3 regions of the Lysobacter hankyongensis genome follow, and region 3 is predicted to be linked to each of the others. Evidence: predicted binding sites of a transcription regulator. Region 3 holds the regulator's gene; each other region holds the start of a gene.

Region 1 (10,080 bases), on a different contig from region 3:
TAGCAGTTGGTCCACACGCGCCCGGCCTGGATCGCGCGGCCGAAGCGATAGAGCCGGCTGGCGTCGCGGCTCCACACGCCGGCGCCGAGGCCGTACAGCGTGTCGTTGGCGATCTGCAGCGCTTCCTCTTCGGTCTTGAACGTGGTCACCGACACCACCGGTCCGAAGATTTCTTCCTGGAAGATGCGCATCTTGTTGTGGCCCCTGAACACCGTGGGCTTGACGTAGTAGCCGCCGGCGAGATCCCCGTCGAGCGCGTTGCGCTCGCCGCCGATCAGCACTTCGGCGCCTTCCTGACGGCCGATGTCGATGTAGCTGAGGATCTTCTCCAACTGCTCGTTCGACGCCTGCGCGCCGACCATCGTGTTCGGATCGAGCGGGTCGCCCTGCTTGATGGCGGCGACGCGCGCGATCACGCGCTCCATGAATTTCTCGTAGATCGATTCCTGGATCAGGGCGCGCGACGGACAGGTGCAGACTTCGCCCTGATTGAAAGCGAACAGCACGAAACCTTCCACCGCCTTGTCGAGGAAATCGTCGTCTTCGGCCATCACGTCGGCGAAGAAGATGTTCGGCGACTTGCCGCCGAGTTCCAGGGTCACCGGAATCAGGTTCTGGCTGGCGTACTGCATGATCAGGCGGCCGGTGGTGGTTTCGCCGGTGAACGCGATCTTGGCGATGCGCGGGCTGCTGGCCAGCGGCTTGCCGGCTTCCAGGCCGAAGCCGTTGACGACGTTCAACACGCCCGGCGGCAGCAGGTCGCCGATGATCTCCATCAGCACCAGGATGCTGGCCGGCGTCTGTTCGGCGGGCTTGAGCACCACGCAGTTGCCGGCGGCGAGCGCGGGCGCCAGCTTCCACGCCGCCATCAGCATCGGGAAGTTCCAGGGAATGATCTGGCCGACCACGCCCAGCGGCTCGTGGAAGTGGTAGGCGATGGTGTCGTGGTCGATCTCGCCGATGCTGCCTTCCTGCACGCGCACGGCCGAGGCGAAATAGCGGAAGTGATCGGCCATCAGCGGCACGTCGGCGTTGAGCGTTTCGCGGATCGGCTTGCCGTTGTCCCAGGTCTCGGCGTGGGCCAGCAGTTCGAGATTCTCGTCGATGCGGTCGGCGATGCGCAGCAGTACGTTCGCGCGCTCGGTGGCGGAGGCTTTGCCCCAGGCATCCTTGGCGGCGTGCGCGGCATCGAGCGCGAGTTCGATGTCGTCCTTGTTGGAACGCGCGATGCGGGTGAAGACCTTGCCGGTGATCGGGGTGATGTTGTCGAAATACTCGCCGCTGCACGGCGCGACCCATTGGCCACCGATGAAATTGCCGTATTGCGCCTTGAAGATCCGGGCGTGGTCGTGCAGATGCGGTTTGACGAGGGCGTTCATGGGCAGGCTCCGATGGCTGCGGTGGGTGTGCCCCTCCATCCGCAAGTGCGATGCCAATCGCCACCTGCTGCGTCGCAGCATCGACAAATCTCCACGCGCACGCGCACTTGCGATGCCGCATGTTGCAACGCACAACGCGCGGCGATTGCAACGCGCCGGCGTCTGTGTTGTTTATGGAAACACATGCCGTTGCGACTGTCGCAGAATGCGACACAGGAGAGCCCATGCGCCGAATGCATCCGACCGCGGAACTGGCCCAGGCGCGCAGGGCGTTCTTCGAGCGCGGCAGCGTCGCCGCAGTCGATCTGCCGAAGACGATCCTGCGCTCGTGGCAGCGCTGCCGTCGGCTCGGGCTGCCGGAAGAGCGCACGCCGGCGATCGAACCGGTGCCCGAAGCGCGACTGCGGGAGATGCGCGACCGCAACGAGCGGCTGTGGCGCCTCGCCCGCGCCGAACTGGAAGCGCTGGCCGTCGATGCCGACGCCAGCGGCAGCATCGTCATCCTCACCGACGACAGCGGCTGGATCCTCGACGCCACCGGCCATCCGCAGTTCCTCGACAAGGCCGGCCGGGTCGCGCTGCGCCCGGGCACCTGCTGGAACGAGGCGCAGGTCGGCACCAACGCGATCGGCACCGCCATCGTCGAACGCCGGCCGGTGGAAGTGCGCGGCAGCGAGCATTACCGGACGCCGCACGGCATCCTCACCTGCACCGCCACGCCCATCCACGATCCCTACGGCCGGCTGGTCGGCGTGCTCGACATCAGCGGCGACTCGCGCGCCCAGCATCTGCACGCGCTCGGGCTGGTGCGGATGGCGGTGGCGAATATCGAGCATCGCTATTTCGACGACGGCATCGACGGCTGCGAACTGCTGCGCCTGCATCGCGACCCCGCCCTGCTCGGCTCGGCGAGCGAAGGGTTGTTCGCGTTCCGCGGCGGCAAGCTCGTGGCCGCGAATCAGGCCGGCCTCGCGCTGGTCGGCATCGATCGCGACGATCTCGGCCGGGTCGGTTACGACATGCTGTTCGACGACGCCCTCGCCCGCCTGCGCAGCGAAGGCGCGATACGCGACCGCTGCGGCCGCGTGCTCCACGGCAAGGTCGATGGCGATGCCGCGAGGCCGGGCATCGCGATTCCGCTGTCGCCCGCACGCGCGCCGGATACACGCGCGCCGCAACCGCGCGCGGTCGCCATCGAGACTTCACCGCTGTTCGATGCCGCCACCGCCACCGCGCTGGAACGCGCGCGACGCGTCCTCGACGCCGAGCTGCCGGTGCTGATCGTCGGCGAGACCGGCACCGGCAAGGAAGTGTTCGCGCGCGCGCTGCATGCGCGCTGCGCGCGCGCCGGCAAACCTTTCATCGCGGTGAACTGCGCCGCGCTGCCGGAAGGGCTGATCGAATCGGAACTGTTCGGCTACGAGGAAGGCGCCTTCACCGGCGCGCGTCGCCAGGGCAGTCCCGGCCTGCTGCGCCAGGCCCAGGGCGGCGTGCTGTTCCTCGACGAGATCGGCGACATGCCGCTGGCGCTGCAGCCGCGCCTGCTGCGCGTGTTGCAGGAGCGCGAACTGTCGCCGCTGGGCGGCGGCAAACCGGTGAAACTCGATTTCGCGCTGGTCTGTGCGACCCACTGCGACCTCGACGGCGCGGTCGAATCCGGCCGCTTCCGCGCCGATCTCTACTACCGCATCGCCGATCATCGCGTGCGGCTTTCGCCGCTGCGCGCCGTGGCCGATCGCGGTCTCGCCGTGGACACGCTGTGGTCGCGGATGGGTCATCGACGCACGCTCGCGCACGATGCGCATGCCGCACTCGCCGCCTACGCCTGGCCCGGCAACTGGCGCCAGCTCGTCGCCTGCCTGCGCACGCTGGTGGCGCTCAGCGACGACGGCAGCCGGATCGACATGCAGGACCTGCCCGACTATCTGCAGACGGTGGATCGCGCCGCGCCCGCTGCGACGATCGGCAACGGCGGCATCGCGCCGCTGGGAGAACTGGAAGAGACCGCCATGCGCGACGCGCTCGCCGCCTGCGACGGCAACGTCGCCCGCGCGGCGCGGCTGCTGGGCGTGAACCGCAGCACGCTGTATCGACGATTGGGGACGCCGAAGCGCCCGAACTGAAGTCGATCCCCGGCGCGGATCGCCGACGATGCCTGCGCGGGCGATCAGTCGCCGGTGATGACGGTTCGCGTCGAACTGTTCAGCACGAAGACGTGGCCCTTCGCACGCACCAGCACCTCGGTGCCGCGGGTGGTGGAGGAAAATTCCTTGCCGAGCTGCATCGATGCGCGCAGCTTCACCGTCGCCTGCCGCCGGTCTTCCGACAACTCGATCGATTCGATCGTGAATTTCATGTCGGGCTCGATCCTGAGCGACTTGACCAGGGCTTTCATGGTCAGCATCGAATCGCGGATTCCCGCGCAGGCCTGGCGCTGATCCAGCGCCATGGTGTCCTCGCCTTTCGGCGTGCGCATCACATCCACCGCACGGTAGGCCCGGTGCAGCGAGGCGCACTGGGTCTCGGCGTCGAAACTGCGAAGCGCATTGATCTGCCGCTGGTAGTGCGCGTAGACGACATCCTCGTCGAGCTTCGACTGCGTGCCGCGGTAATAGCCGATGCCGTGCCTGATCGCGAGGAAACCGACGATCGCCCCCAGACCGAGCACGATGTGTTTCCAGTTGTTCTTCGATTCCATGATGGCTCCGATGCCCGTTCCGAAACATCCACCGCCGCTCAGCGCATCGAGACCGTGCTGCGCGTATCGGTGTACGTGCTGTAGACCTGGCCCCAGCGCCGGACCAGCGTTTCCGTGCCGGTCGTGGCGACGGACAGTCGCTTGCCGATGCGCATCGAAGCGCGGATCTTGACGGTGGCTTCCCTCTCGTCGGGCGAGACCGTCACCGATTCGATCGTGTACTTGAACTCGGGTTCGAGTTTCGTGGCGGCGACGATCTTCTTCATCATCGCCATCGACTCCCGCGTCGCATCGCAAGCCTGCATCTGGTCCAGCACGACACGCTGTTCGCCGCGCGGCGTCTTGGCCACATCGACGGCACGATAGTCCTTGTGCATCATCGCGCACAGGGTTTTGGCATCGAACATCCGGGTCGCGTTGATGCTTTCCTGGTAATGCGCGTAGACGATGTCCTCATCCAGTTTCGTCAACTGGATGCGGACCACGTGATAGCCCAGAAACAGCAGCGCCATCGAGACCACGCCCGCGACGTTGCGGGGCGTGATGCGGAAGAATTCCCTTGCGTCCATCATTCCCACTCGATCGTCGCGGGCGGCTTGCCCGAAATATCGTAGACCACCCGCGAGATCCCGCGCAGTTCGTTGACGATCCGGCGCGAGACGGTGTCGAGGAACTCGTAGGGCAGATGCGCCCAGTGCGCGGTCATGAAATCGATGGTTTCGACGGCACGCAGCGCGATCACCCATTCATAGGCGCGGGCGTCGCCGACCACGCCGACCGACTTCACCGGCAGGAACACCGCGAACGCCTGCGAGGTGCGGTCGTACCAGCCGGCCTTGCGCAGTTCCTCGATGAAGATGGCGTCGGCCTGGGCAAGCAGTTCGGCGTATTCGCGCTTCACTTCGCCGAGGATGCGCACGCCGAGCCCGGGGCCCGGGAACGGATGGCGATAGACCATTTCGCGCGGCAGGCCGAGTTCGACGCCGAGGCGGCGCACCTCGTCCTTGAACAGCTCGCGGAGCGGCTCGACCAGGCCGAGCTTCATGTGTTCGGGCAGGCCGCCGACGTTGTGATGGCTCTTGATCACGTGGGCCTTGCCGGTCTTGCTGCCGGCGGACTCGATCACGTCGGGATAGATCGTGCCCTGCGCCAACCAGCGCGCGTTTTTCAGTTTGTTCGACTCTTCCTCGAAGATCTCGACGAAGAGATTGCCGATGATCTTGCGCTTGGCTTCCGGGTCGGTCACGCCGGCCAATGCGCTGAAATAGCGGTCGGCGGCGTTCACGCGCACGACCTTCACGCCCATGCCGCCCTGTTCAGAGGCCGCGGCGAACATCGCCATCACCTGATCGCCTTCCTTCCAGCGCAGCAGGCCGGTGTCGACGAACACGCAGGTCAGCTGTTCGCCGATCGCGCGGTGCAGCAGCGCCGCGACCACCGACGAATCGACGCCGCCGGACAGGCCGAGGATGACTTCGTCGGAACCGACCTGCGCGCGCACGCGCGCGATCTGGTCGTCGATGATGTTCGCCGCCGTCCACAGCGCACGGCAGCCGCAGACGTCGAGCACGAAGCGGCGCAGCAGGGTTTCGCCCTGCTTGGTGTGGGTGACTTCGGGGTGGAACTGCACGCCGTACCAGCGCCGCGCCTCATCGGCCATCGCGATGATCGGCACGCTGTCGGTGCGGCCGGTGACGGAGAATCCCTCGGGCAGCCGCGTGACGCGATCGCCGTGGCTCATCCACACGTCGAGGCCCTGGCGACCCGGGTGATCGGTCAGCGCGCCCAGCAGTTTGTCGTCGCCGGTCACTTCGACTTCGGCGTAACCGAATTCGCGATGATGCCCGCCCTCGACCATGCCGCCGAGCTGCATCGCCATCGTCTGCATGCCGTAGCAGATGCCGAGGATCGGCAGACCGCTGTCGTACACCTGCTGCGGCGCGCGCGGCGAGCCCTCCTCGGTCGTCGATTCCGGCCCGCCCGACAGGATGATGCCCTTCGGATTGAACCTGGCGATATCGGCCGGATCGTGGTCCCAGGCCCAGATTTCGCAATAGACGCCGATCTCGCGGATGCGACGCGCGATCAGCTGCGTGTACTGCGCGCCGAAGTCGAGGATGAGGATCTTGTCGGCGTGGATGTCGTCGGTACGAATGTCGGTCATGGCGTTCTGTAGGAGCGGCTTCAGCCGCGAGCTCTGGTTGCAACGAATCGCTCTTGCCGGAAACGCTCGCGGCTGAAGCCGCTCCTACAAAAAGCGGGACGACCCTCACCCCATCCGATAGTTCGGCGGCTCTTTCGTGATCTGCACATCGTGCACGTGGCTTTCGCGCTGCCCCGCGCCGGTCACCTTCACGAATGACGGCTTCGTGCGCATGTCTTCGATCGTGGCGCAGCCGACATAGCCCATCGTCGCGCGCAGGCCGCCGGCGAGCTGGTGAACGACGTTGCCCAGCGGGCCGCGATACGGCACGCGGCCTTCGATGCCTTCGGGCACCAGCTTGTCGGCGTCGCTGGCGTCCTGGAAGTAGCGGTCTTTCGAGCCTTTCTCCATCGCACCCAGACTGCCCATGCCGCGGTAGCTCTTGTAGCTGCGGCCCTGGAACAGTTCGGTTTCGCCCGGGGCTTCCTCGGTGCCAGCGAACAGGCCGCCGATCATCACCGTCGACGCGCCCGCGACGATCGCCTTGCCGATGTCGCCCGAATAGCGGATGCCGCCGTCGGCGATCAGCGGAATGCGGTCCTGCAGCGCTTCGGCAACCATCGACACCGCGGTGACCTGCGGCACGCCGACGCCGGCCACGATCCGGGTGGTGCAGATCGAACCGGGGCCGACGCCGACCTTCACCGCGTCCGCGCCGGCATCTTCCAGCGCGCGTGCGGCGTCGCCGGTGACGATGTTGCCGCCGATCACCTGCAGTTTCGGGAAGGTCTTCTTCGCCCAGGCCACGCGGTCGATCACGCCCTGCGAATGGCCATGCGCGGTGTCGACGATGATCACGTCCACGCCCGCGGCCACCAGCGCTTCGATGCGCTGCTCGGTATCGCCGCCGACACCGACCGCCGCGCCCACCAGCAGACGTTCGCTGACGTCGTAGGCGGCGTTCGGGTTGTCGCGCTTTTTCTGGATGTCCTTCACCGTGATCAGGCCGCGCAGCTCGAAACCGTCGTTGACCACCAGCACCTTCTCGATGCGGTGTTTGTGCAGCAGTTCCAGCACTTCCTCGTCGGTCGCGCCTTCGCGCACGGTGACCAGCTTTTCCTGCTTGGTCATGATGTGGCGCACCGGATCGTCGAGCTTCTTCTCGAAGCGCATGTCGCGGCCGGTGACGATGCCCACCAGTTGCCCGCCGTCGACCACCGGCACGCCGGAGATGTTGCGGGCGCGAGTGAGTTTCAGGACATCGCCGATGGTGGCGTCGGGGCCGACGGTGAAGGGTTCGCGGATGACGCCGGCCTCGAAGTGCTTGACCTTGGCCACCTGCGCGGCCTGCTGTTCGAGGCTGAGGTTCTTGTGGACGATGCCGATGCCGCCGAGCTGGGCCATCGCGACCGCGAGACGCGCTTCGGTCACGGTGTCCATCGCCGCCGAGACGATCGGCAGGTTCAGGCGCAGGTCGCGGGTGAGCCGGGTGGCGAGGGAAACGTCCTTGGGCAGGACGGTGGAATGCGCGGGGACGAGCGAAACGTCGTCGTACGTGAGCGCTTCAGCCTGGATGCGGAGCATGGCCGGTCCGGTGGGGATGAAGCGCGTCATTCTACCGCGAATAGGGTGCGCCCCGGCGCACCGCATCCGACAGAACGAGAACCGGTGCGCCCGGGCGCACCCTATGCGGGGGTTTCGGTGGCCTCGGCGGCCTCGATGGTGTTCTGCATCAGCGTGGCCACGGTCATCGGCCCCACGCCACCCGGGACCGGGGTGATCCAGCTGGCGCGGGCGGCGGCGGCGTCGAACTGCACGTCGCCGACCAGCCGGCCGTCGTCCAGGCGGTTGATGCCGACGTCGATCACCACCGCGCCCGGCTTCACCCAGTCGCCGGGAATCAACCCCGGACGGCCGACGGCCACCACCAGAATGTCCGCCTCGCCGACGTGCCGGCGCAGGACATCGGCGGGCGTGAATTTGTGGCAGCTGGTGACGGTGCAGCCCGCGATCAGCAATTCCAGCGCCATCGGCCGGCCGACGTGGTTGCTCACGCCCACGATCGTCGCGCTCTGCCCGCGCACCGGGCGGTCGGTATAGGCCAGCAGCGTGGTGATGCCGCGCGGCGTGCACGGGCGCAGGCCGAACTGGCGCAGGGCCAGATGACCGACGTTTTCGGGATGGAAACCGTCCACGTCCTTGCGCGGGTCGATCCGATGGATCAGCCGGGTCGCGTCCGGGATGCCCGGCAACGGCAGCTGCACGAGGATGCCGTGCACCGCAGGATCGGCGTTCAGGCGGTCGATCAGCGCCAGCAGTTCGGCTTCGGACGTGCCCGCCGGCAGATCGAAGTCGAATGCCCGGATGCCGACCTTCTCCGCCGCACGGCGCTTGTTGCGGACGTAGGACTGCGACGCCGGGTCGCTGCCGACCAGTACCACCGCCAGCCCCGGACGGGCCCCGCCGGTGGCCACGCGGGCGTCGACCCGGGTCTTGAGGTCGTCGAGCAGATGGTCGGCGATGCGTTTCCCGTCGAGGATCCTGGCGGTCATGCGGCTGTCGGCGGTCGTGGAGGACACGTATTATCGCCGAAGCCGAATGCCCCCGCCCTGCAGCGGACCACCGAGAATGCACGAATCGCCCGGAACGCCTCCGTCGACCCGCGCCAGCCTCTCCGAACCGCGCGGATGGTTCTTCGGGCTGATGGCCCTGGAGTTCGCGATCTTCTGCGCGATCGGCCTGATCTGGCTGTTCTTCCTGGCCCCGGGCGTACACGTGTGGTGGCTGCTGATCCCGTTGCTGCCGATCCATTTCTCGCTCCGGCGGCTGACCGAACGCAAGGTGGCCTGCCCGGCATGCAGACATTCGTTGATGGATCACGACGGGTTCGCGGTTTTCGCCAAGGCCTGCGACCATTGCGGCACCCGCTTCCGCTGACCGCCCATGAACCCGCAGACCGACCCGCAGACCACCACCGAACTCGAAGCCGCCGCCTTCCGCCGCCTGCGCGATCATCTGATGCGCGAACGCGCGGACGTGCAGAACATCGACCTGATGATCCTCGCCGGCTTCTGCCGCAACTGCCTCGCCGACTGGTACCGCGACGCGGCGGCGGAACGCGGCATCGCGCTGGACAAGGACGCGGCCCGCGAAGCGATCTACGGCATGCCCTTCGCGCAATGGAAGCCGCAGCACCAGAAGGACGCGACGCCGGAACAGCTCGCCGCGTTCGAGGCCGCGCAGAAACGGCATGCTTAAACGGCATGCGTAAACGGCATGCGTAGTGTCCTGATCATCGTCGCCGCGGTCGTCGTGCTCGGCTATGCGGGCGCGTGCTGGTTCCTGCACGCGCGGCAGCGCGACATGATCTATTACGGCGGCTTCACCACGGTCGATCCCGCCGACACCGATTTCGCGTTGAAGCGTCCGGACGCGACGCTGCGCGGCTGGGTGGTGAATCCCGGCGGGCGCGCGCCGATCCTGTATTTCGGCGGCAACGCCGAGCGCATCGAATCGAACCGCGAAGACTTCGCGCGGATGTTCCCCGGGCGCAGCGTCTATCTGGTCGCCTATCGCGGCTATGGCGCCAGCGACGGCGCGCCGTCGGAAGCCGCGATCGTCGACGACGCGGTGGCGCTGTTCGACCATGTGCAGACGCGGCATCCCGGCGAGCCGGTCGCGATCATCGGTCGAAGTCTCGGCAGCGGCGTCGCGAGCCAGCTCGCGGCGCAACGTCCGGTCGAACGCCTCGCGCTGATCACGCCGTTCGACAGCATGGTCGGCGCAGCACGCGCGCACTATCCGATCTTTCCGGTGGACTGGCTGCTCGACGAGCGCTACGAATCGATACGTGCGCTGCG
Region 2 (10,080 bases), on a different contig from region 3:
AACGCGGTGCGCCGCATGTTCAACGGCTGGTTGAACTCGGCGAACGCGCGGTTGCGGTCGCCCAGCCGCGCTTCCAGCGACAGGTCGGCGCCGAAGCGATTGATCTCGCGTTTCCCGTAGCGCGCGCCGATCTGGTATTCGCCCTGGCCCTCGAAATCGTCCTGCATGAACAGCCCGAATTTCAGCGTGCCGTCCTCTTCCCAGCGCCGGCTGCGGGTGACGTAGGTCAGCACGCTGCCGCCGTTCTCGGCGGTGTCGACGGTGTAATAGGCGCGCGAGAATTCGCCGAGGCCGTAAAGCCGGCCCAGATCGTCTTCGATCTTCTTCGCGTCCACCGCGTCGCCCGGCTGCGCGGTGATGTGCGCGCGCACCGCCGCGTCGTCCACGGTCGAGGTGTTGACCAGCTCGACGCGTTCGATCGCGCCGATCGGTTTCAGTCGGGCCAGTCGCGCCTCGCGCCATGCGGCATAGGCCTGCGGCGAGACCTGCATGGCCTGCAATTGCGGCAGCGCCGCGACCGTCGCCGCTTCGCCCAGGGCCACGCCCTGATCCAGGCCGGCGGTGAAATCGGCCGAGCCCAGGTCGCCCAGTTCCGGGATGATCAGCACGTCGCCCGCGCCCAGTCGTTCGCGCTGACGCTTCGTTTCCTTGAGCATCAGCGCGGTGACCATCTGGTCGGTGATGCTGAAGGGGTCGAGCAGCTGTTCGCGCTTCTTCAGCGGTGCGGCGATGTCGACCGCGATGATCCGTTTCGCGCCCCAGGCCTGCGCGACTTCGACCGGCAGATTGAGCGAGACGCCGCCGTCGATCAGCGAGCGTTCGCCGTAGCTCACCGGCGCGAACGCGCCCGGTACCGCCATGCTCGCGCGCACCGCGTTGACCAGATCGCCCTGGTCCATCGCAACCGCTTCGCCGGTTTCCAGATCGGTGCCGATCGCGCGATACGGAATCGGCAGGTCGTCGAAGCGCGCGATGTTCGCGCTCGGCAACAGCGCCGCGCGCAGCGCCACCGCCAGCCGCTGGCCCTCGAACACCGAGGGCGGCACGCCGAGCTTGCCGTCGCGCAGACCGAAGCCGCCCTTGGCCAGGAAACTGCGGTCCTCGGCCTTGCGCCGCTGGGTGAAGGCGCGGCGGTCGATGCGGTCGGCGAACATCGTGTTCCAGTCCAGTGCGCGCAGCGCGGTTTCGATCTCGGTCGCGCTCATGCCGCTGGCGTACAGGCTGCCGACCACCGCGCCCATGCTGGTGCCGACGATGCAGTCGACCGGGATGCGCTCGCGCTCCAGCACCTTGATCACGCCGATGTGGGTCATGCCGCGCGCGCCGCCGCCGCTGAGCACCAGGCAGGTGTCGAATTCGGCGGCCCCCGCGGGCGCGGCGAAGGGCAGGAGGCACAGCAGGGCGAGCAAATGCAGGCGCATGGACGCGGATTTCCGGATCGTGGGGACGCGGGCGCCGGGCCCGCAGCGCGTCAGTCTACCGGTCCGCCCGTCGCGCCCGCACCGCATTGCGCGATGCCTGCCCGCACCGACGGATCGCGGGAGACACGAAATCCGTTTCGCACCGATCAGGTGCAAGCCGGGGTGCCGAGTTTGCTCGGATGTGGTGCGTCATGCCGGCGTTCGACGATCTCCGTCCTTCGAAATCAATGGCTTGCCGACTTTCCCGCGCTGGCACGCCCCTTGCAGAGAGAAGTGCATCCTTCTCACCCATCGGAGCTTCCGAAGATGTCCCTCGAGCACGTCGAAAAACTCATCAAGGACCACAAGGTCGAATTCGTGGACCTGCGCTTCACCGACATGCGCGGCGTGCAGCACCACGTCACCTTTCCGAAATCCATCGTCGAAGCCAGCCTGTTCGAAGACGGCAAGATGTTCGACGGCTCGTCGATCAGCGGCTGGAAGGGCATCAACGAGTCCGACATGATCCTGCTGCCGGACGCCGCGACCGCCTTCCTCGACCCGTTCACCGCCGATCCGACCCTGGTCCTGACCTGCGACATCCTCGACCCGGCGACCATGCAGGCCTACTCGCGCGATCCGCGCGGCGTCGCCAAGCGCGCCGAAGCCTTCCTCAAGGCCAGCGGCATCGCCGACCAGGCCTTCTTCGGCCCCGAACCCGAATTCTTCATCTTCGACAGCGTCCGCTTCGCCAACGAGATGGGCCACACCTTCTTCCACATCGATTCGGAAGAGGCCCACTGGAATTCCGGCCGCGAATACCAGGGCGGCAACACCGGCTACCGTCCGATGGTGAAGGGCGGCTACTTCCCGGTGGCCCCGCTCGATTCGCTGCACGACATCCGCGCCGAGATGTGCAAGACCCTGGAAGAAGCCGGCATCGAAGTCGAAGTGCACCACCACGAAGTGGCCAACGCCGGCCAGTGCGAGATCGGCACCAAGTTCAACACGCTGGTGCAGAAGGCCGACGAACTGCTGACGATGAAGTACATCATCAAGAACGTCGCGCACCGCAACGGCAAGACCGCGACCTTCATGCCCAAGCCCATCGTCGGCGACAACGGCAGCGGCATGCACGTGCACCAGTCGCTGGCCAAGGGCGGCGTGAACCTGTTCTCCGGCGACGGCTACGGCGGCCTGTCGCAGCTGGCGCTGTGGTACATCGGCGGCATCTTCAAGCACGCCCGCGCGATCAACGCCTTCGCCAACTCCACCACCAACAGCTACAAGCGTCTGGTGCCGGGCTTCGAAGCGCCGGTGATGCTGGCCTATTCGGCGCGCAACCGTTCGGCCTCGTGCCGCATCCCGTACGTCGCGAATCCGAAGGCGCGCCGCATCGAGATCCGCTTCCCCGATCCGATGAACTCCGGCTACCTCACCTTCGCCGCGCTGATGATGGCCGGCCTCGACGGCATCAAGAACCAGATCGATCCGGGTTCGCCCAGCGACAAGGACCTGTACGACCTGCCGCCGGAAGAGGAGAAGAACATCCCGACCGTGTGCCACAGCCTCGACCAGGCGCTGGAAGCGCTGGACAAGGACCGCGACTTCCTCAAGGCCGGCGGCGTGTTCTCCGACGACTTCATCGACGGTTACATCGCGCTGAAGATGCAGGAAGTCACCAAGTTCCGCGCGGCGACGCATCCGCTCGAATACCAGATGTACTACACGATCTGATGCGCGAATGGGACGCCATGTGTCGTCGCTTCGGGCCGGCGGATGTCCGGCCCGGCGCGGCGCGCCGGGCGTTCGGAAGGAATGCGCGGCGGTGCTGCGCGAGCATTCCTTCCTCACCCGCTCGAATACCAGATGTATTGCACGATCTGATGCGTCATCTCCCTCCCCCGCGTGCGGGGGAGGGTTGGGGTGGGGGCGACACGCCGTGATGATCGCGTGCGATGCCCACGGTAAAAACAGATCCCTCACATGCGTTCGGGATGACAGGGAAACGATGGACATCCGGATCGACGACCTCAGCGGGCCCGAGATCGCGCGGTTGCTGCAGGAACACCTCGACGAGATGTTCCTGCACTCGCCGCCGGAAAGCGTCCATGCGCTGGATCTGGAAAAGTTGCGTCGTCCGGAGATCACCTTCTGGACGGTCTGGAAGGACGGCGCATTGATGGGGTGCGGCGCGCTGAAGGCGCTGGACGCGTCGCATGGCGAGATCAAGTCCATGCGCACCGCCCGCGATCATCTGCGCAAGGGCGTCGCCGCGACGCTGATGCGGCACATCCTGCGGGTGGCGCGCGAACGCGGCTATCGGCGGTTGAGCCTCGAAACCGGATCGCCGGATGCGTTCCTGCCGGCGCGCGCGATGTACGAGCGCTTCGGCTTCGAGGAGTGCGGGCCCTTCGCCGATTACGTCGAAGACCCGTACAGCGTGTTCATGACGATCGAGCTGTAGTCGTCGATCTGCAGTGATCGACTTGCAGTCGTCGAACGCGCGGAAGCGGTAACGAAAGGAGCGGTGTCGCAGGGATGCGACGGAGAGTTGGCTAGACGAGGCACGGGAAACGCGGACGCAGCTTCCTTCCCCACGTCGGACTGCGCTGCGGTTCCCCCGGGACCCACGGTCCCCGCGCATCGTTCCCGGTCGGTTGCCGGGGCGATGCGCGGGGATGCGGGATTCATCCAGGGGCGCTGGCGCCACGGCGTCGGCGCTCATCCATCCACGGGGAGAGCGCATGAAACTGATCACCGCCATCATCCGGCCGTTCAAGCTCGACGAGGTGCGCGAAGCCTTGTCGGAGATGGGCGTGTCCGGCATCACCGTCACCGAGGTCAAGGGCTTCGGTCGACAGAAGGGACATACCGAGTTGTATCGCGGCGCGGAGTACGTCGTCGATTTCCTGCCCAAGATCAAGGTCGAGGTGGCGGTCGCGAGCGACCGGCTCGACGCCGCGATCGAGGCCATCCAGCAATCCGCGGGCACCGGGAAGATCGGCGACGGCAAGATTTTCGTCACCGCGCTGGAGCAGGTCATCCGCATCCGCACCGGCGAAGTCGGCGCGGACGCGCTCTAACCCTCACTCGGAGACCGTCCCATGTCTGGATTCCTGTCCGGGTCGAAGACCCATGCTGTTCCGAAACACGATGTTCCGAAGCCTGCTGCCCTGAAGTATGCCGCTGTGAAACGTGCCGCCCTGCTCGCGCTGCTGTTCGGCGCGATGACCTTCGGCACGACGCTCGTCGCGAGCGCACAGACCGCGCCGGCGACCGACGCCGTCGCCACCGAAGCGGCCGCACCCGCGGCCGATGCCCCCGCCGACGCGGCGCCGGCGACCGCGGAGGCCGTCGCACCCGCAACTGCCGAAGCGGCGCCTGCCAACGCCGCACCTGCTGAAGCCGCCGCGGCGGAAGCCCCGCCCGCGCCGACGCCCGACAAGGGCGACACCGCGTGGATTCTCGTCTGCTCCGCGCTGGTGATCTTCATGACCCTGCCCGGGCTGGCGCTGTTCTACGGCGGCCTGGTGCGCAGCAAGAACGTGCTGTCGATCCTCATGCAGTGTCTGGTGGTGTTCTCGCTGGTCGCGGTGCTGTGGGTGCTGTACGGCTACAGCCTCGCCTTCACCGAGAACAACGCCTTCATCGGCGGCGGCGCCAGATTGTTGGGTGCCGGCCTCAACGGTGCGCTGGGCGCGACCTTCACCAAGGGCGTGTACATCCCCGAGCTGGCGTTCTTCGTGTTCCAGGGCGCGTTCGCCTGCATCACCTGCGCCCTGATCGTCGGTGCCTTCGCCGAACGCGTGAAGTTCGCCGGCCTGCTGCTGTTCACGGTGATCTGGTTCACCTTCGCCTACGCCCCGATGGCGCACATGGTGTGGTTCTTCCCCGGTCCGGATGCCTTCACCGACACGGCCGCGGTCGAGGGCGTGCTGGCGAAGTCCGGTTATCTGTGGGCGAAGGGCGCGCTCGATTTCGCCGGCGGCACCGTGGTGCACATCAACGCCGCCATCGCCGGTCTGGTCGGCGCGTACGTGATCGGTCCGCGTCTGGGGTATCGCCGCGAAGCCATCCGCCCGCACAACCTCACCCAGACCATGGTCGGCGCCTCGATCCTGTGGTTCGGCTGGTTCGGCTTCAACGCCGGCTCCGCGCTGGAAGCCAACGGCGTGGCCGCGCTCGCGTTCGTCAACACCTTCCTCGCCACCGCCGCTGCGGTGCTGGTGTGGAGCGCGGTGGAATGGATCGCGCGCGGCAAGCCGTCGATGCTCGGCGGCGCCTCGGGTGCGGTCGCAGGTCTCGTGGCGATCACGCCCGCGGCGGGTCTCGTCGGTCTGATGGGCGCGCTCGCCATCGGTGCGATCGCCGGCCTCGTCTGCTTCTGGGGCGTGACCGGTCTGAAGAAGCTGCTGCGCGCCGACGATTCGCTCGACGTGTTCGGCGTGCACGGTGTCGGCGGCATCACCGGTGCGCTGCTCACCGGCGTGTTCGCGGCGCCGTCGCTGGGCGGTGCGGGCATCTGGGACTACGTCACCGAAACCGCGCTGGCCGACTACAGCATCGCCTCGCAGGTCTGGATCCAGTTCCAGGGCGTGGTGGTCACGGTGGTCCTCTCCGGTCTGGTCTCGCTGATCGCCTTCACCCTGGTGAAGTACACCATCGGTCTGCGCGTGAACGAGGACGCCGAGCGCGAAGGTCTCGATATCGCCTCGCACGGCGAAGCGGCGTACGAACACTGATCGTTCCCGGTGCATCCGCACGGACGAACGGCCCGGGAGACCGGGCCGTTCGTTTTCGGGCACCGCGACGCGTTTCGCCGTATGGCGTTCTTGCGTGCGCGCCGGCTGTCCTGCCGGGAGCGGTTATCGCAGATAGTCGGCGATGCCGACGTAACCGGTGCAGTCGCCATCGCCTTCCACGCCGGAGAACGCTTCGAGATCGTGGGAGAAGGCGGGGCCGCTGTAGACGTATCCCGAAGAGACGTTGGGATAGTTGCCGTATCCGAACTGCTGGTTCATGACGTTGGTCTGGTGATTCCAGGCGACGGCATAGGCGGACAACGCGCCCGAGCCATAGGGCACGCCCGGCGGCGTGCTCAGACTGCCGTTGGCGCTGGCGGCCGCACGGGCGTAGTAAAAGTTCAGGCCGCCACCGCCGTTGCTCATGTAGTACTCCGCGGTCGCGCTGACGTAGGCGGTGCCGCTGTACCAGATGCCCTGGCGGGTCGACCAGTTGTAGTGATAGCAGCTGATGCTGCCCACGTTGCTGGCCTTCGTGGCGACACCCGGATGCTGACGTTCGAATCGCTCGGCGGTCCGCTCCAGTCGCTTGATGCGGGATTTGATCTGCGCGCGTTCGCGCAACGACGCCGGTACGCGCGCGCGCAGCGCGGCGAGGTCGTAGGACAGGCCGGCTTCGCCCATCGTGATCGTCTTGCCGGCGAGCGGGCCCTTCGTCACGAGGTAGACGCCCGCATCGATGCGTTCGACGCTGTCGGCGTAATCGCGTGCGAACTGGTCTTCGCTTTCGATCCGGAAGCCGTTGGCCTTCGGCGTGTCGACGGCCAGCGCATTGCCGGCGAGGAGGAGGGAGGCGAGGGATGCTGCGAGTGAAATCTTCATGGTGTCGTGAAACTCCTGTGTGTCTGCATGGGTCGTGGCCCTCTCCGGGCCGTGCAGGCCCCCGCCGTGCGGCGGGGGCTTCACGGGTTTCAGCGTCGTGCGCAGACAAACAGGATCAGCCGAACAGGATCAGTTGAACAGGATCGGCCGAACAGGATCGGCCGAACAGGACCGGCTGAACACGATCGGCGCACCGCGATCAGAACACCCCGGTGCAGTCCGTCGTACCGGTCGTTTCGGCGCACAGTGCGGTATCGATCATTTCGGCGCCGAACCGGTTTCCGTAGTCGGATTCCTTGCCGATGTTGTAATCCAGCAGCCCCATCGACAGGCTGTTCGCCCACTGCTGCGGCAGAGCGATTCTGTAGACGACGCGATTGCCCGGTCCGATCACTTCCAGCACGGAGGAGACCTCATGCCTGGTGACGATCGGTGGGCCGATGATGATGGCGCCCCCGCTGCTGGTGGTTTCGGGATCCGGTCCGACCGGCAGGCTGATTTCCCCGAAGCCTTTCGGATCGATGTCTCCGACAGGCTCGACGGGATCGCCGACGACCTGCGCCCAGCGCAGACCGACGCGCGTGGCGTTTCCGCCCTGCTGCACGGGGATCGTCGCGACGACGTGCTCGAACACCGGCGGCCGCTGGCCCGATGCGATGTAGGGCACGCGCGTTTCGATCACTTCGAGCACGAGCCGGTCTTTTTCGGGCTGGGCCTTGCGGATGCGGTACATCGCGGAGACCGCATCCGGATCCTTGATGTCGTCGATCGCGTTCCAGCGGAATTCGAGCTGCGCGATATCGAGCCATTCGCCCGCTTCGATCATCGCCTGGTCGTCGACCGTGAAGGCGAGCGTGTAGCGGACGCCCAGATCCTGCTCCGTGTTGTAGCGCAGATCGGGCAGGGCGACCACGCCGAAGCCGGCACCATCGGGATAGGACGGCGTCAGCGAAACGCTGCCGCTGGCGGCATTGTCCCCGGGGATCGGCAGACGGTCGTGGCATTTGCCGTTTGTCGGGCTATCCGGAAAGGGGGAAGCCTGCGAATCGTCGTCCGCGGTCCAGCGCGCGAGTCCTCCGATCACGACCGGATTGCCCACCAGCGCGTGGAAGCCCTTGTACCAGTGGGGTGCGCCGGTCGATGCGGTGGGATTCGATCCGTCCAGGGGCACCAGTTCGAGCGGTTCGCGCGGGCAGGGCGGAAAGGCGTAAGCGGTCGGGACCCAGGCGAGGGCGAGCATGAGGGCCAGGGCAAGGCGACGTATGGGCATGGGGTACTCCGTGGATGTGATCGGGTGGTGCATGACGGAAGTGGTCGTGAGTCGATGGCGCGGACGGTGTCCTTGCGGCGCCCAAGTGAAGTCCTTGATGCTTCTCCTCGGCGAAAGGATGTGAACAGGATCACCTTTCGTCGTCGCTGCTCCCGAGACGGGCCCGGAGGTCGCGCAGGTCGCTCGCCAAGGGTTCCGGCAGCGGCTGCCCGAGCGTGCGCCAGAGCCCCGGGATGGCCGCGATCTCGTCCCTGGCCCGTGCGGGTTGCCCCAGGGCCAGGGCAGCGCGGGCCAGCGCCAGACGCAGGCCGCTCAGCCGCTCGGCGTCTTCGCGGTCTTCCGGGTTGCCAGGAGGATCGGAGACCACCTCCAGGCAGCGGCGGTGCCGCCCCAGCGCATTCAGGGTCTCGGCCCAGGTCCGTTCGAACAGGCGCACGTCGCCGTGATCGCGCGCGGTGGCCAGGCGTCCGATCCGCACCGCTTCGGCGAGATGCGGTTCGGCGAGATCCGGGCGTTCGCGCAGTTCGAGATAAAACGCCGCCATGTTGAATTCGGCGTAAGCGCGCGCCGACGAGATCGCCGGCAGCTTGGCGCGCTGGATCGCGTAGGCCTTCGCCATCAGCGCGTCTTGTTCCTCCGGCGCTTCGGTGAGTTCGATCTTCCAGACGTAGGCGCTCGCCGCTTCCAGCGAATCGCTGCCGTACAGCCGTTCCGCGGTCTGCCGCCACTGTTCCACCGCGGCCGTCTGCGCCGCGGGCGTGTCCTTGCGCCGCTTCGCCTCGCGCACGATCAACCGCAGCGCGCGGATCTGCAGCGCGGGCGCATGGCTGCGCAGCGCCGTGCGGTCGATGCCGTCGCAGATGCGGCGCGCGTCCTCGTTGCGTTTGACGTTGAGCAGCGCGTTGCCCAGATCCACCCGCAATTGCAGCGAAGCGGCCGGGGCCAGCGCATCGCCGTACTGCTGCCAGGCCGCTTCAAGGACGTCCGCCGCGCGGTTGAATTCGGAGCGGCGGACCAGCAGGCGTTCGTGCAGTCGGGCGATGTCGACCCGCGCTTCCGGGGTATCGGCCGATCGCGCCAGCGTCGCCAGCGCCGCGTCCAGCCGCGGGCTGTCTTCGTCCAGCGTCAGCGCGTTCGACAGCCGCAGTTTTCCGGCGCGCATCTGCACGTCGGCATCGGTCGCCGCGAGCGCATCGATCGCCTTCGCGTATCTGCGGAACGTCGCGTCGCTTTCGCGCAGCAGGCCCAGATTCGCGTCGCTCTCGGCCAGCAGCAGCGCCAGCTCTGCCTGCACGTCCTGTTGGCCCTCCAGTCCATCGAGGCGGCGTTTGCCGCGTTCCAGCAGATCGCGCGCCAGCAGCCCGCCGGTCTCCGCGCGTCCCGGGTCGGCCTGCTCGAAGGTGTCGCGCAGGAAACCGGCGACGGCGCGCGCGCGGTCGCGGTCGATCTCCGACCGCTGGCGCGCGCTTTCGGCGGCGTCGCGTTCGCGGCGCAGCGCTGCGGACTGCCACAGCGTCACCGCCAGCGCGCCGAGCACGCCGACGATCGCGACCGTGGACAGCGCCACCGCGAGCCGATGCCGCAGCAGGAATTTGCGACTGCGGTAAAGGCGGTCGCTCTGCGAGATCGAGATCGGATGTCCGGACAGCCAGGCGCGCAGGTCGCGGGTCAGATCGACGACATCGGTATAGCGCTCGGACGCGTCCTTGCGCAGGCAATGCGCCACGATCGCATCGAGTTCGCCGCGCAGCGCCTGCGCCGGTTGCGCATCGGCCAGCGCATG
Region 3 (10,080 bases):
ACAGCGTGAACGTCCTCACCGGGAACGTCACCATCACCCAGGGTTCGCTGGACATCCGCGCCAGCCGCGCCGACATCCATCAGCGCGGCGGCGACGTCGTCCGCGCGGTGCTGACCGGCAACCAGGCCGTGCTGAAGCAGCAGATGGACGACGGCTCGCCGATGACCGCCAAAGCCGACCGCATCGATTACGACATGACCGCCGACGTGATCGTGCTCACCGGCAATTACACGGTGACCACGCCGCGCGGCAGCACCAGCGGCCAGCGCCTCACCTACAACCTCAAGAGCGGTCGCGTCGAGAGCGGCGGCGACAGCGGCCGGGTCCGGATGACCATCCAGCCCAAGGCCTCGCGCACGCCGCCCGCCGCGGAAAAACCCTGATGCTGGTCGCCGAAGGGCTGCGCAAGCGCTACAAGTCGCGCGAGGTCGTGCGCGACTTCGGCCTGACCCTCAACGCCGGCGAAGTCGTCGGTCTGCTCGGTCCCAACGGCGCCGGCAAAACCACCTGTTTCTACATGATCGTCGGCCTGGTGCCGGCCGATGCCGGGCGCATCGTGCTCGACGGCCACGACATCACCGGCGAGCCGATGTACGCGCGCGCCAAGCGCGGCGTCGGTTACCTGCCGCAGGAACCCTCGGTCTTCCGCAAGCTGAGCGTCGCCGACAATCTGCGGCTGGTGCTGGAACTGCGCCGGGACCTGGACCACGACGGCCGCGAGCGCGAACTGGCGGCCCTGCTGGAAGAACTGCAGGTGGGCCACGTCGCCGAACAGATCGGCGCCAGCCTTTCGGGCGGCGAGCGTCGTCGCGTCGAGATCGCGCGCGCGCTGGCCGCGAAACCGCGGATGATCCTGCTGGACGAGCCCTTCGCCGGTGTCGATCCGATCTCGGTCGGCGAGATCCAGCGCATCGTCCGCCATCTGAAGAACCGCGGCATCGGCGTGCTGATTACCGATCACAACGTCCGCGAAACCCTCGGCATCTGCGATCGCGCCTACATCCTCAGCGAGGGCGCGGTGCTGGCCCAGGGCGCCCCCGAGGCGCTGCTGGCGAATCCCGAAGTGCGTCGCGTCTATCTCGGCGAATCCTTCCGGTTGTAACGCCACCAGGGCCGGCGGGATGCGGTTGTTCGACCGTGGTCACGGAAATCGATCGCCGCGGCACATCGCTCCGGAACCATTCACCGGGATACTTCAGCGGACGCCCCCGCACGCAAGGATCGGGCCAAGGGGGGTTCACGCGCCGCCCACAAGCTCTAACATACGGACATGAAGCCACGCCTGCAGACATCGCTGGGTCAACAGCTGGTCCTGACGCCGCAATTGCGCCAGGCGCTACACTTGCTGCAGCTGTCGTCGCTGGAGCTCGAGAACGAAATCACCATCGCCGTCGAAAGCAACCCGCTGCTCGACTGGGACGAATCCGTGGGCGAAGCGCCCGAGGGCATGCCCGAGGCGCCCGCGGTGCCGGAAGCCGCCGCACCGGAAGAGGCGCCCGAGCGCGAGCACGGCGGCGATGACGACGGCTGGGAACCACCGGACAGCTGGAGCACCAGCGGCGGCGGCGGCACGGGCGACGAAGACGGCCTCGATCCGATGGATCGTCTGGTCCATGCCGAATCGCTGCACGACCATCTGTCCTGGCAGTTGCACCTCACCCGGCTCTCGCCGCGCGACCAGCGCATCGGCGCCACGCTGATCGACGCCATCGACGACGACGGCTATCTGCGCGAAAGCCTGGACAACATCGCCGAGGCCCTGCGCCCGGACATCAACGTCGGTACCGCCGAAATCGGCACCGTGCTCCACCAGATCCAGCGCTTCGATCCGCTGGGCGTGGGCGCCCGCGATCTGCGCGAATGTCTGTTCCTGCAACTGGAAGCGCTGTCCAAAGACACGCCCGGCAAGGCCGAAGCGCTGCGGATCGTGAACGAGGTTCTGGAGCGGCTGCCGAAGCTGGGTGTGGACGGGCTGGCGGCCGAGCTGGGACTTTCGGTGGAAACCGCGGCGACCGGGCTGCATCTGGTGCGCTCGCTGGACCCGAGACCGGGTTCGCAACTGGGCGGCATGGGTGCCGATACCTACATCACCCCGGATTGCGTCATCTGGCGTCACAACGGCATGTGGCGCGCGGGCCTGGCCGGCAGCCACACCCGGCTGACCATCCATCGCGGTTACGAAGGCATGATCCAGCACGCCAACGGCAGCGATGCCGCGTATCTGCGCGGCCGCCTGCAGGAAGCGCGCTGGCTGCTGAAACATCTCGAAGCGCGCGGCGAGACCCTGCTGAAGGTGGTGCGTTGCCTGATCCGCCAGCAATCGGGTTATCTCGAATTCGGCGAGCAGGCGTTGCGTCCGCTCACGCTGCGCGAAGTCGCCGCGGAAGTCGGCCTGCACGAATCCACCGTCTCGCGCGCGATCGCGCGCAAATACGCGCTCACGCCGCGCGGCACGTTGCCGCTGCGCAGCTTCTTCGCGTCGGGCATCGGCACCGAAGGCGGCGGCGAAGCGTCCAGCACCGCGATCCAGTCGATGATCAAACGCCTCATCGACGCCGAGAATCCGCGCAAGCCGCTGTCGGACGCGAAACTGGCCGATACGCTGAAGGCCTCGGGCGTACCGGTGGCGCGGCGTACGGTCGCGAAATACCGGGAAGCGATGAACATTCCAGCTTCGCACGAACGCGTGCGCATGGCCTGAACGACGTCGTCATCGGCCGCTGCGCCACGACCGACTTTCGCACTTGCGTCCCCCGCGTGCTGGGGTAACCTGTCGACAGGGAGACGCTGCGGACGGCACCACCCTTGTGCGGAGGAGGAGTCGACCCGATGTCTTCGATCACGGAGTCGGCGTCGAACGCGCCGGCACCGGCACCGCACCGCCGACGGGCCGGGCCCGACGGCGCGACGTGCGACCCAGGCCCGGCATTCAGAGGACACCGTCGATGCGTATCGAAACCCACGGCCACCAGCTCGAAGTCACGCCCGCCCTGCGCGATTACGTCGAAACCAAACTCGCTCGCCTCGGCCGGCATTTCGAACACCCGATGGACGTCGTCCGCGCCCAGCTCAGCATCAACCGACCCGATCACTGCGCCGAAGCCACCGTGCACATCTCCGGCCGCACCCTGCACGCCGACGCCGCCGGCCAGGACATGTACGCCGCGATCGACCTGCTCGCCGACAAACTCGATCGGCTGCTGTTGAAGCACAAGGAAAAAATGGTCGACCACCACCGCGGCGAAAGTCTCACCCGCGCCGAGGGTTGACCCTCGCCATTTCCGCCGGCCCGACGACACGCTGCGCAACGGCGCGACGTCGGGCCCGACACTCCCCTTCGCGACCCACCTTCATGAATGCCAGCATCAGCGCCCGCGACCTGTTCGATCAGCAGGAAGAACGTCTCGGACTGCGCTGGATGGCCGGCCAACGCGGCGAACACCGCGTGCTCGAAGCGGTGGAGACGGTCGCCCGCCGGCCGTCGCTGGCCGGCTATCTCAACATCATCTATCCGAACAAGGTCCAGATCCTCGGCACCGAGGAGCTGGCTTGGCTGGACGCGCTCGACGCGCGCCAGCGCTGGGAAACCATCGAAAAGATCATCCAGTTCCGCCCGCTGGCGATGGTGATCAGCAAGAGCCAGCCCTGCCCGGAAGACCTGCGCGCCGCCGCCGAAGAATCGGACACGCCGCTGTGGTGTTCGCCGCGGCGTGGGCACGAATTGTTCAATCATCTGCAATACCACCTCGCGCGCAAGCTCGCGCCGCGGCTGACCGTGCACGGCGTGTTCATGGAGATCTATTCCATCGGCGTGCTGATCACCGGCGAATCCGGCGCCGGCAAGAGCGAGCTGGCGTTGGAACTGGTCACCCGCGGTCATCGGCTGGTCGCCGACGACGCGCCCGAATTCACCCAGATCGCGCCCGACGTGCTCGACGGTGCGTGCCCCGACCTGCTGCAGGACCTGCTGGAAGTGCGCGGCCTCGGCATCCTCAACGTGCGCCAGATGTTCGGCGACACGGCGGTGAAGCGGAACAAATATCTGCGGCTGATCGTGCATCTGAAAAAGCCGCAGGTCGAGCCGCAAACCTCGGGCATGGAACGGCTTATCGGCGACCTCGGCTCGCGCCGGCTGCTCGATCTCGACGTGCCGATGATCACCCTGCCGGTGATGGCCGGCCGCAACCTGGCGGTGCTGACCGAAGCCGCGGCGCGCGCGCACATCCTGCGGATCAAGGGCGTGGACCCGGCGGCGGCGTTCATGGCCCGCCACTCGCACTTCCTGGAGCGCGCGGAATGAGGCGCGCGGCATGAGCGCAGAGCGCGAGGGCGCCGCGCCCAGTCCGCGGCTGATCGTCGTCAGCGGCATGTCCGGCAGCGGCAAGTCGATCGCCCTGCACACCTTCGAAGACCTGGATTTCTACTGCGTCGACAACCTCCCCGCGGAGCTGCTGCCGGAGTTCGTGCGCGGCGCCATCGGCAAGAGCGATCTGCCGCCGAAACTCGCGGTCGGCATCGATGTGCGCAGCCGCAACACCGATCTGTCGAACCTGCCGACCCTGCTGTCGCAGGCGGGTGCGCTGGGGATGGACCCGAAGCTGGTGTTCTTCGACGCCAGCGACGGCGTGCTGCTCAAGCGCTACGCGGAAACCCGCCGCCGGCATCCGCTCAGCCATCTCGGGCTGACGCTGAACGAAGCGATCGCGCTGGAACGGCGCATGCTCAAGCCGCTGCGGGCGATGGCGGACATCCTGATCGACACCAGCGACACCAACGTGCACCAGATGCGGCGTCGCGTGATCGCCGAACTGGACCTGACCTCGGAACGCCCGGTGTCGCTGCTGTTCGAATCCTTCGCCTATCGCCGCGGCGTGCCCAGCGACGCCGATTTCGTGTTCGACGCCCGCTGCCTGCCCAACCCGCACTGGGACGCGCGCCTGCGCCCGCTGTCGGGCCGCGACCGCGAAGTGCGCGAATACCTCGATGCGCAGCCTGAAGTGGGCGAATACGTCGCCCAGGTCTCGTCGTTCCTCGATACCTGGATGCCCCGAATCCAGGCGGATACCCGCAGTTACATCACCGTCGCCTTCGGCTGCACCGGCGGCAAGCACCGCTCGGTGTATCTGGCCGAAACCTTCGCCGCGCACGCCCGCGACCACGGCTGGCGCGAGGTCGCGACGTACCATCGCGAGCTGGAATAACGCGACTCAGTCCGCGCGCAGCCTGCCGCGCAGTTCCGCCACCGCGGCCTTCCATGCGTCGAACTCGTCCGAGTCGGCCCAGAGTTCCGCCAGCTCGGAATCCGCGGCGAGAATGCGGTCGATGGCCGCATGCGCCTTGCCCACCAGCGCCACCGGCGGCGTCAGCCCCGCGGCCTCGACCCAGGCATCCATCCGCTCGGTATAACTGTTGCGCACGCCCCAATGCCCCTGCAGCCGCGCGAGCGCTTCGGCCGCGGCGAGCGCTTCCTCGCCCTCGCCGGCATCGAGATACGCTTCGCCGTTCTCCAGCACCGTGTCCAGCGTGCGTTCGATCACGCCCAGATCGCGCTGGCCTTCCAGTTCATATGCCCAATCGCAGGCGGTGTCGTTGTCGAAAATGCCCGTGCCCCATGCGCCCATCGATGCGTCTCCCTGGTTGTTTCGAAATGCGGTTGGTCGAAAATTTCGTCGCTGCGGCGCGTCAGGTCCGCCGCAACGACCAGAACGGAATCGTGCGGCGCAGGCGATAGCCCATGCGTTCGTACATCGTTTTCGCGCGCGTGTTGGCCTGACTGACATGCAGGTAAGGGATGCGGCCGGCGGCGAGGATGTCGTTGGTCAGCAGCGCGGTGATGCGTCTGGCGTAACCCAGTCCGTTGAACTCCGGATGGGTGCAGATCGCACTGACTTCCTGGAAACGATCGGTGCCGAGACGTTCGCCCGCCATCGCCGCGAGCCGGCCGTCGCGATGGATACCGAAGTAGCGGCCCATCGACATCGTGCGTGCGCGGAAATAATGCGGATACACCAGCGCGGTGAGCGCGAGTACGGCGTCGCGATCCGCGTCGCCCAGCGGGGAGACGTCCGGCCCGTCCGCCACCGGCAGCGGCACGGTGCACATCATCTGCGCGAGATCGCCGAGCCATTCGAGCGTCCAGCCTTCGGGTGCCTGCGGCGCCACACCGAGCAGATAGACGCTTTCGCCCGGCGCGATCAGCGCCTCGAACGCATCCGCGACCGCGACGCCTGCGTGGGCCACGCCGAGGAACGGCGCATGATCGGCGGGATAGCGCGCGACCTCGCCCACGACCTGCGCGATGCCGGCGTGCCGACTGCGCAGCGCGGACCAGAACGGATTGCGCAGGTCGGCATCGTCCAGGCCGCGATCATCCCATCCGCCATCGTCGAAGGCATGCCCGTCGAAATCCGGGTTGTCGGCATCGGCAATGCTCATGGTCGAAGCATAAGGGGAAATCCGCCGCTTACGCATCCGGGACGTGTTCGATTGCCGACATTGCGATTGTCCGCGATGCCGATCGCGATGCGGCCGACTCGATGCCGCGACGCGACACCGCTCGACGCGACACGGTTCAATCGCCCTCGCGCCGCAGCGATACCGCGATCTCCGCGGCGCCCAGGCGCACTTCGGTCTGGGCGAAGCCCGGCACTTCGACGCGGATCGCCGGGACCGTGACGTTCGCGAGCACCACACGCCCGTCGCCGTCGGTCGTCAGCGTTTTCGGCGGCACGCCGCGCAGGGGCGACACCACATGCACCGGTGCGAACGCCAGCGGTCGCCCGGCCGTGGACAGACGCAACCCGACCGTGCGCCCGCCGCCGGTCGCGATCCGCGTGCGCTGGCGCGCAACCCCTTCGCTCGCTTCCACCGCATCGCTGGCGGCCACCTGCCACGGCGACAACAGCGCCGACACTCGCACGGTGCCCGGGCGATCCAGCGAGACGGCGATGCCGCCCGGCACCGGGTGGAAGACATCGGCCTGCGATTCGCGCCAGACGCCATCCTCGCGACGCTGCAGCACGAACACCGGAAAGGGATCGCTCATGCGCGGACGGCGCGGAATTTCGAGACCCGGAGTCTCGACGATCAGCCAGCGCAGAGGCTTCAGTTCGACGGTCCTGTCGATCGCGCCGGAGACGACCGCGGCATCGCGCAGATCGAGCGCGAGCGCGATGCGCTCGGGCCAGATCGGCAATGCTTCGACCAAGAAGGACGGCGATTTCGGCGCCGGGAACAGCACCTGCAGCGCCAGCGGTTCCAGCGGATCGATGCCCTCGATGCGCACCACGCCGCGGGTATCGGGCCGCAGCGCGCGCTCGCCGCGCGGCGAGGCCCAGAGCACCGTCGCTTCGCGCACCGGTGCGCCGCTGCCGCGCTCGACCAGGCGCAGGCGCAGCGTCGTCGCGAGCGCGGCGCCGAGTTCGGAGGCTTCCGCATCGAGATCGAGTTCTGCGTAACGTCCTGCGGACAATGTCACCCGCCGACGCTCGGTCTCGACGCCGTTCACCACCGCGATCACGTCGAGCGGACCGGGCGGCAACGGCGCGAATGCGGTTTCGGCGCGTACCGGCAGGGCGCGCTCGTCGTAGGCGTCGAGCAGGGTCGGCGCTTCGCGGCGCATCAGCGGTTGCCACGCGGCACCATCGGCACCGTCGACGCGACGGAACAACACCGCCGCGCCCGCGATGCCGCGCGGCGCGCGTACGCGCAGACCCGCGGCGACGCGCGCGCGGACTTCGGCCGGCGCGCTGTCGCGCGCGAACGCAGCCTCGTAGAAACGCAGCCCATCGCCGGCATGCGCCTGCAGCACGTAGCGGTCCGCCGCGGGCAAGGCGACCGGACCGACGACGACGATGCCATCGGCGGCACGCGTCGCGGGCGCATCGATCCAGCGCACGACCGTGGCGAGATCTTCGAGTCGCTCCGGGCCGGCGCCTTCGCGGCCGCCGCGGAGCCACGCCCGATAGGCCTCACGCGCGTCGGGCGTCACCACCGCCAACCCGATCCGCACCGAATCCGCATCCGCGGACACGCCGGCATCGGGCAACAGATGCGTTCCGAAATCGAAGGCCTGCGTAGCGCCATCGCGGCGATCGCCGTGCATCGCGCCGTCGCGGGATCGATCCGGAGACGCGCGCTCCCGCGACTCCCGCCACCAGAGGCCGGAAACGATGAGGGCGCCCACCGCGAGGCAGGCGCCCAGCCACAGCGCGGAACGATGCCGGCCTGTCATCGTCGCGGACGATCCAACGACATCAGTCGGTATCGGCGGTCGAATAGAACGAGATGTAGATCGGCGCGTGATCCGACAGCCCGTTGCGGAACGCGCACATGTCGGCGATATAGTCGCGACCCGACGTCGAGTATTCGGTCACGTGGTTGTTCTGCATCCAGAAATGGTCGTAGCGGCTGGCGAACGCGCAGCTGGCGTTGATCGAGGTCAGCTCGTTGACGCGCCAGCTGACGGCCGGCGACACCGCGGTCAACGTCGTCCACCACGGCGACGTGGCTTCGCGGTTGTGATCGCCCACCAGGATCACATCCTGATCGCTGCTGCTGCCGTTCTGGATCGCGTTGAACACGGACGCGATCTGCTGGATCTCGGCCTGGCGCTCGGCGGTGGTGCCGAACACGGTATGCCAGTTGATGAAGGTGTAATCGGCACCGGTCTGGATATGACGCACCTTCACGATCTGCGGCTCGCGCTCGAACTTGTCGCCGGTATCGGTCCACACCGTGGACGAGAGCAGTTGCACGCGGTCGGTGCGGAAAAACACCGCATAGCGTTCCTTGTAGCTGCTGCGGCCGATGGCTTCGGTGACGCGATAGTCCCAGGTGAAGCCGCTGACCGCGGTCAGGGCCGACGCGACGCTGGCGGCGGATTCGGCGTACATCACTTCCTGGCCGAAGACGAGATCGACGCCATTGGCGGCGCCGGCCGCGCTGCCGTAGTTGTTCCAGATCTGGCGGGCGTAGCCGTTCCAGTCCTGCTGGCCGCTCCAGCCGGCATGCAGCATGTTCCAGGACACCACGCGCAGATAGGCCTGCGCCGAGGCCTGGCCCGCGAACATCAGCAGGCAGGCGACGAATATCGCGAGGACGGGGCGTTTCATGTTCTCTCCTTGAGGCGATCGATGGACGCGCAAGTATCCCGGCGCAATGTGTCCGTGCCATGTCGCTTCGAGCCCCCACCCGACGCTTCCGTGCCGCCAGCCTTCGCCGGGGCGCGCGGCATTATCGGCGCAAACCGGCGGCAAGCCTTGCCGCAGTGCGTCATGGCGATGGCCCGGGACGCGCACGTCTGCGATGATGGCCGGATGATCGCATCGCCCCCGGAAAACGAGTCCGACATCACGCCGGACCTCATGGCAGACACCGCGCCGGAGTCTGCGGCGGCGCCCGCAGTCGCCGCCACGGCCTTCACCTCGCTGCCGCTCTCGCCCGCGCTGCTGCAGGGCATCGACGCCCTCGGTTACGCCGCGATGACGCCGATCCAGGCGCGTGCGCTGCCGGCGATGCTCGATGGCCGCGACGTGATCGCCCAGGCCCCGACCGGCAGCGGCAAGACCGCGGCCTTCGGGCTGGGCCTGCTGCATCGGCTGGACGCCACGGCAGGCCGCACGCAGGCATTGGTGCTGTGTCCCACGCGCGAACTCGCCGACCAGGTCGGCAAGCAGTTGCGCAGACTCGCCACCGGTATCGCCAACCTGAAGATCTCGATCCTCTGCGGCGGCATCCCGCTGGGCCCGCAGTTGGCCTCGCTGACGCACGCGCCGCATGTCGTCGTCGGCACCCCGGGCCGGATTCTCGAACTCGTGCAGCAGCAGGCGCTGTCGCTGGCCGGCGTGCGCACCCTGGTGCTGGACGAAGCCGACCGCATGCTCGACATGGGCTTCGAGGACGCGATCCGCGACATCGTCAAACGCACGCCGAAGGACCGGCAGAGTCTGCTGTTCTCGGCCACGTTCCCCGAAGCGATCCGCGCGCTGGGCACCGCGATGCTGCGCGATGCGGTCGAAATCACCGTCGACGGCGGCGTCGAGCCGGCGACGATCGAACAACTGTTCTTCGAGATCGAAC

What was found. Region 3 encodes sigma-54, which starts transcription at its own class of promoters, with help from an activator protein. Its sites were predicted from a motif close to TGGCACGNGCNTTGC; they were not measured.
Region 1: a site for sigma-54 is predicted at 1,421-1,435, ahead of adh (aldehyde dehydrogenase). Genes of this name have one in related genera too.
Region 2: a site for sigma-54 is predicted at 1,672-1,686, ahead of glnA (type I glutamate--ammonia ligase). Genes of this name have one in related genera too.

What each region holds. Positions count from the first base shown of each region.
Region 1 is NZ_BAABJE010000015.1:155,848-165,927, reverse strand. It holds gene adh (aldehyde dehydrogenase) at 1-1,379, opposite strand, end outside; gene ABD974_RS14965 (sigma-54-dependent Fis family transcriptional regulator) at 1,604-3,502, shown strand; gene ABD974_RS14960 (hypothetical protein) at 3,547-4,077, opposite strand; gene ABD974_RS14955 (hypothetical protein) at 4,116-4,649, opposite strand; gene guaA (glutamine-hydrolyzing GMP synthase) at 4,646-6,241, opposite strand; gene guaB (IMP dehydrogenase) at 6,347-7,804, opposite strand; gene folD (bifunctional methylenetetrahydrofolate dehydrogenase/methenyltetrahydrofolate cyclohydrolase FolD) at 7,906-8,772, opposite strand; gene ABD974_RS14935 (hypothetical protein) at 8,849-9,157, shown strand; gene ABD974_RS14930 (DUF1244 domain-containing protein) at 9,164-9,478, shown strand; gene ABD974_RS14925 (alpha/beta hydrolase) at 9,497-10,080, shown strand, end outside.
Region 2 is NZ_BAABJE010000012.1:81,796-91,875, forward strand. It holds gene ABD974_RS12025 (patatin-like phospholipase family protein) at 1-1,421, opposite strand, end outside; gene glnA (type I glutamate--ammonia ligase) at 1,728-3,137, shown strand; gene ABD974_RS12035 (GNAT family N-acetyltransferase) at 3,412-3,867, shown strand; gene ABD974_RS12040 (P-II family nitrogen regulator) at 4,148-4,486, shown strand; gene ABD974_RS12045 (ammonium transporter) at 4,631-6,145, shown strand; gene ABD974_RS12050 (hypothetical protein) at 6,269-7,027, opposite strand; gene ABD974_RS12055 (hypothetical protein) at 7,227-8,297, opposite strand; gene ABD974_RS12060 (protein kinase domain-containing protein) at 8,428-10,080, opposite strand, start outside.
Region 3 is NZ_BAABJE010000007.1:90,500-100,579, forward strand. It holds gene lptA (lipopolysaccharide transport periplasmic protein LptA) at 1-383, shown strand, start outside; gene lptB (LPS export ABC transporter ATP-binding protein) at 383-1,102, shown strand; gene ABD974_RS08560 (RNA polymerase factor sigma-54) at 1,271-2,701, shown strand; gene hpf (ribosome hibernation-promoting factor, HPF/YfiA family) at 2,946-3,269, shown strand; gene hprK (HPr(Ser) kinase/phosphatase) at 3,353-4,300, shown strand; gene rapZ (RNase adapter RapZ) at 4,311-5,201, shown strand; gene ABD974_RS08580 (DUF4259 domain-containing protein) at 5,208-5,621, opposite strand; gene ABD974_RS08585 (GNAT family N-acetyltransferase) at 5,683-6,435, opposite strand; gene ABD974_RS08590 (hypothetical protein) at 6,572-8,233, opposite strand; gene ABD974_RS08595 (endonuclease/exonuclease/phosphatase family protein) at 8,256-9,113, opposite strand; gene dbpA (ATP-dependent RNA helicase DbpA) at 9,366-10,080, shown strand, end outside.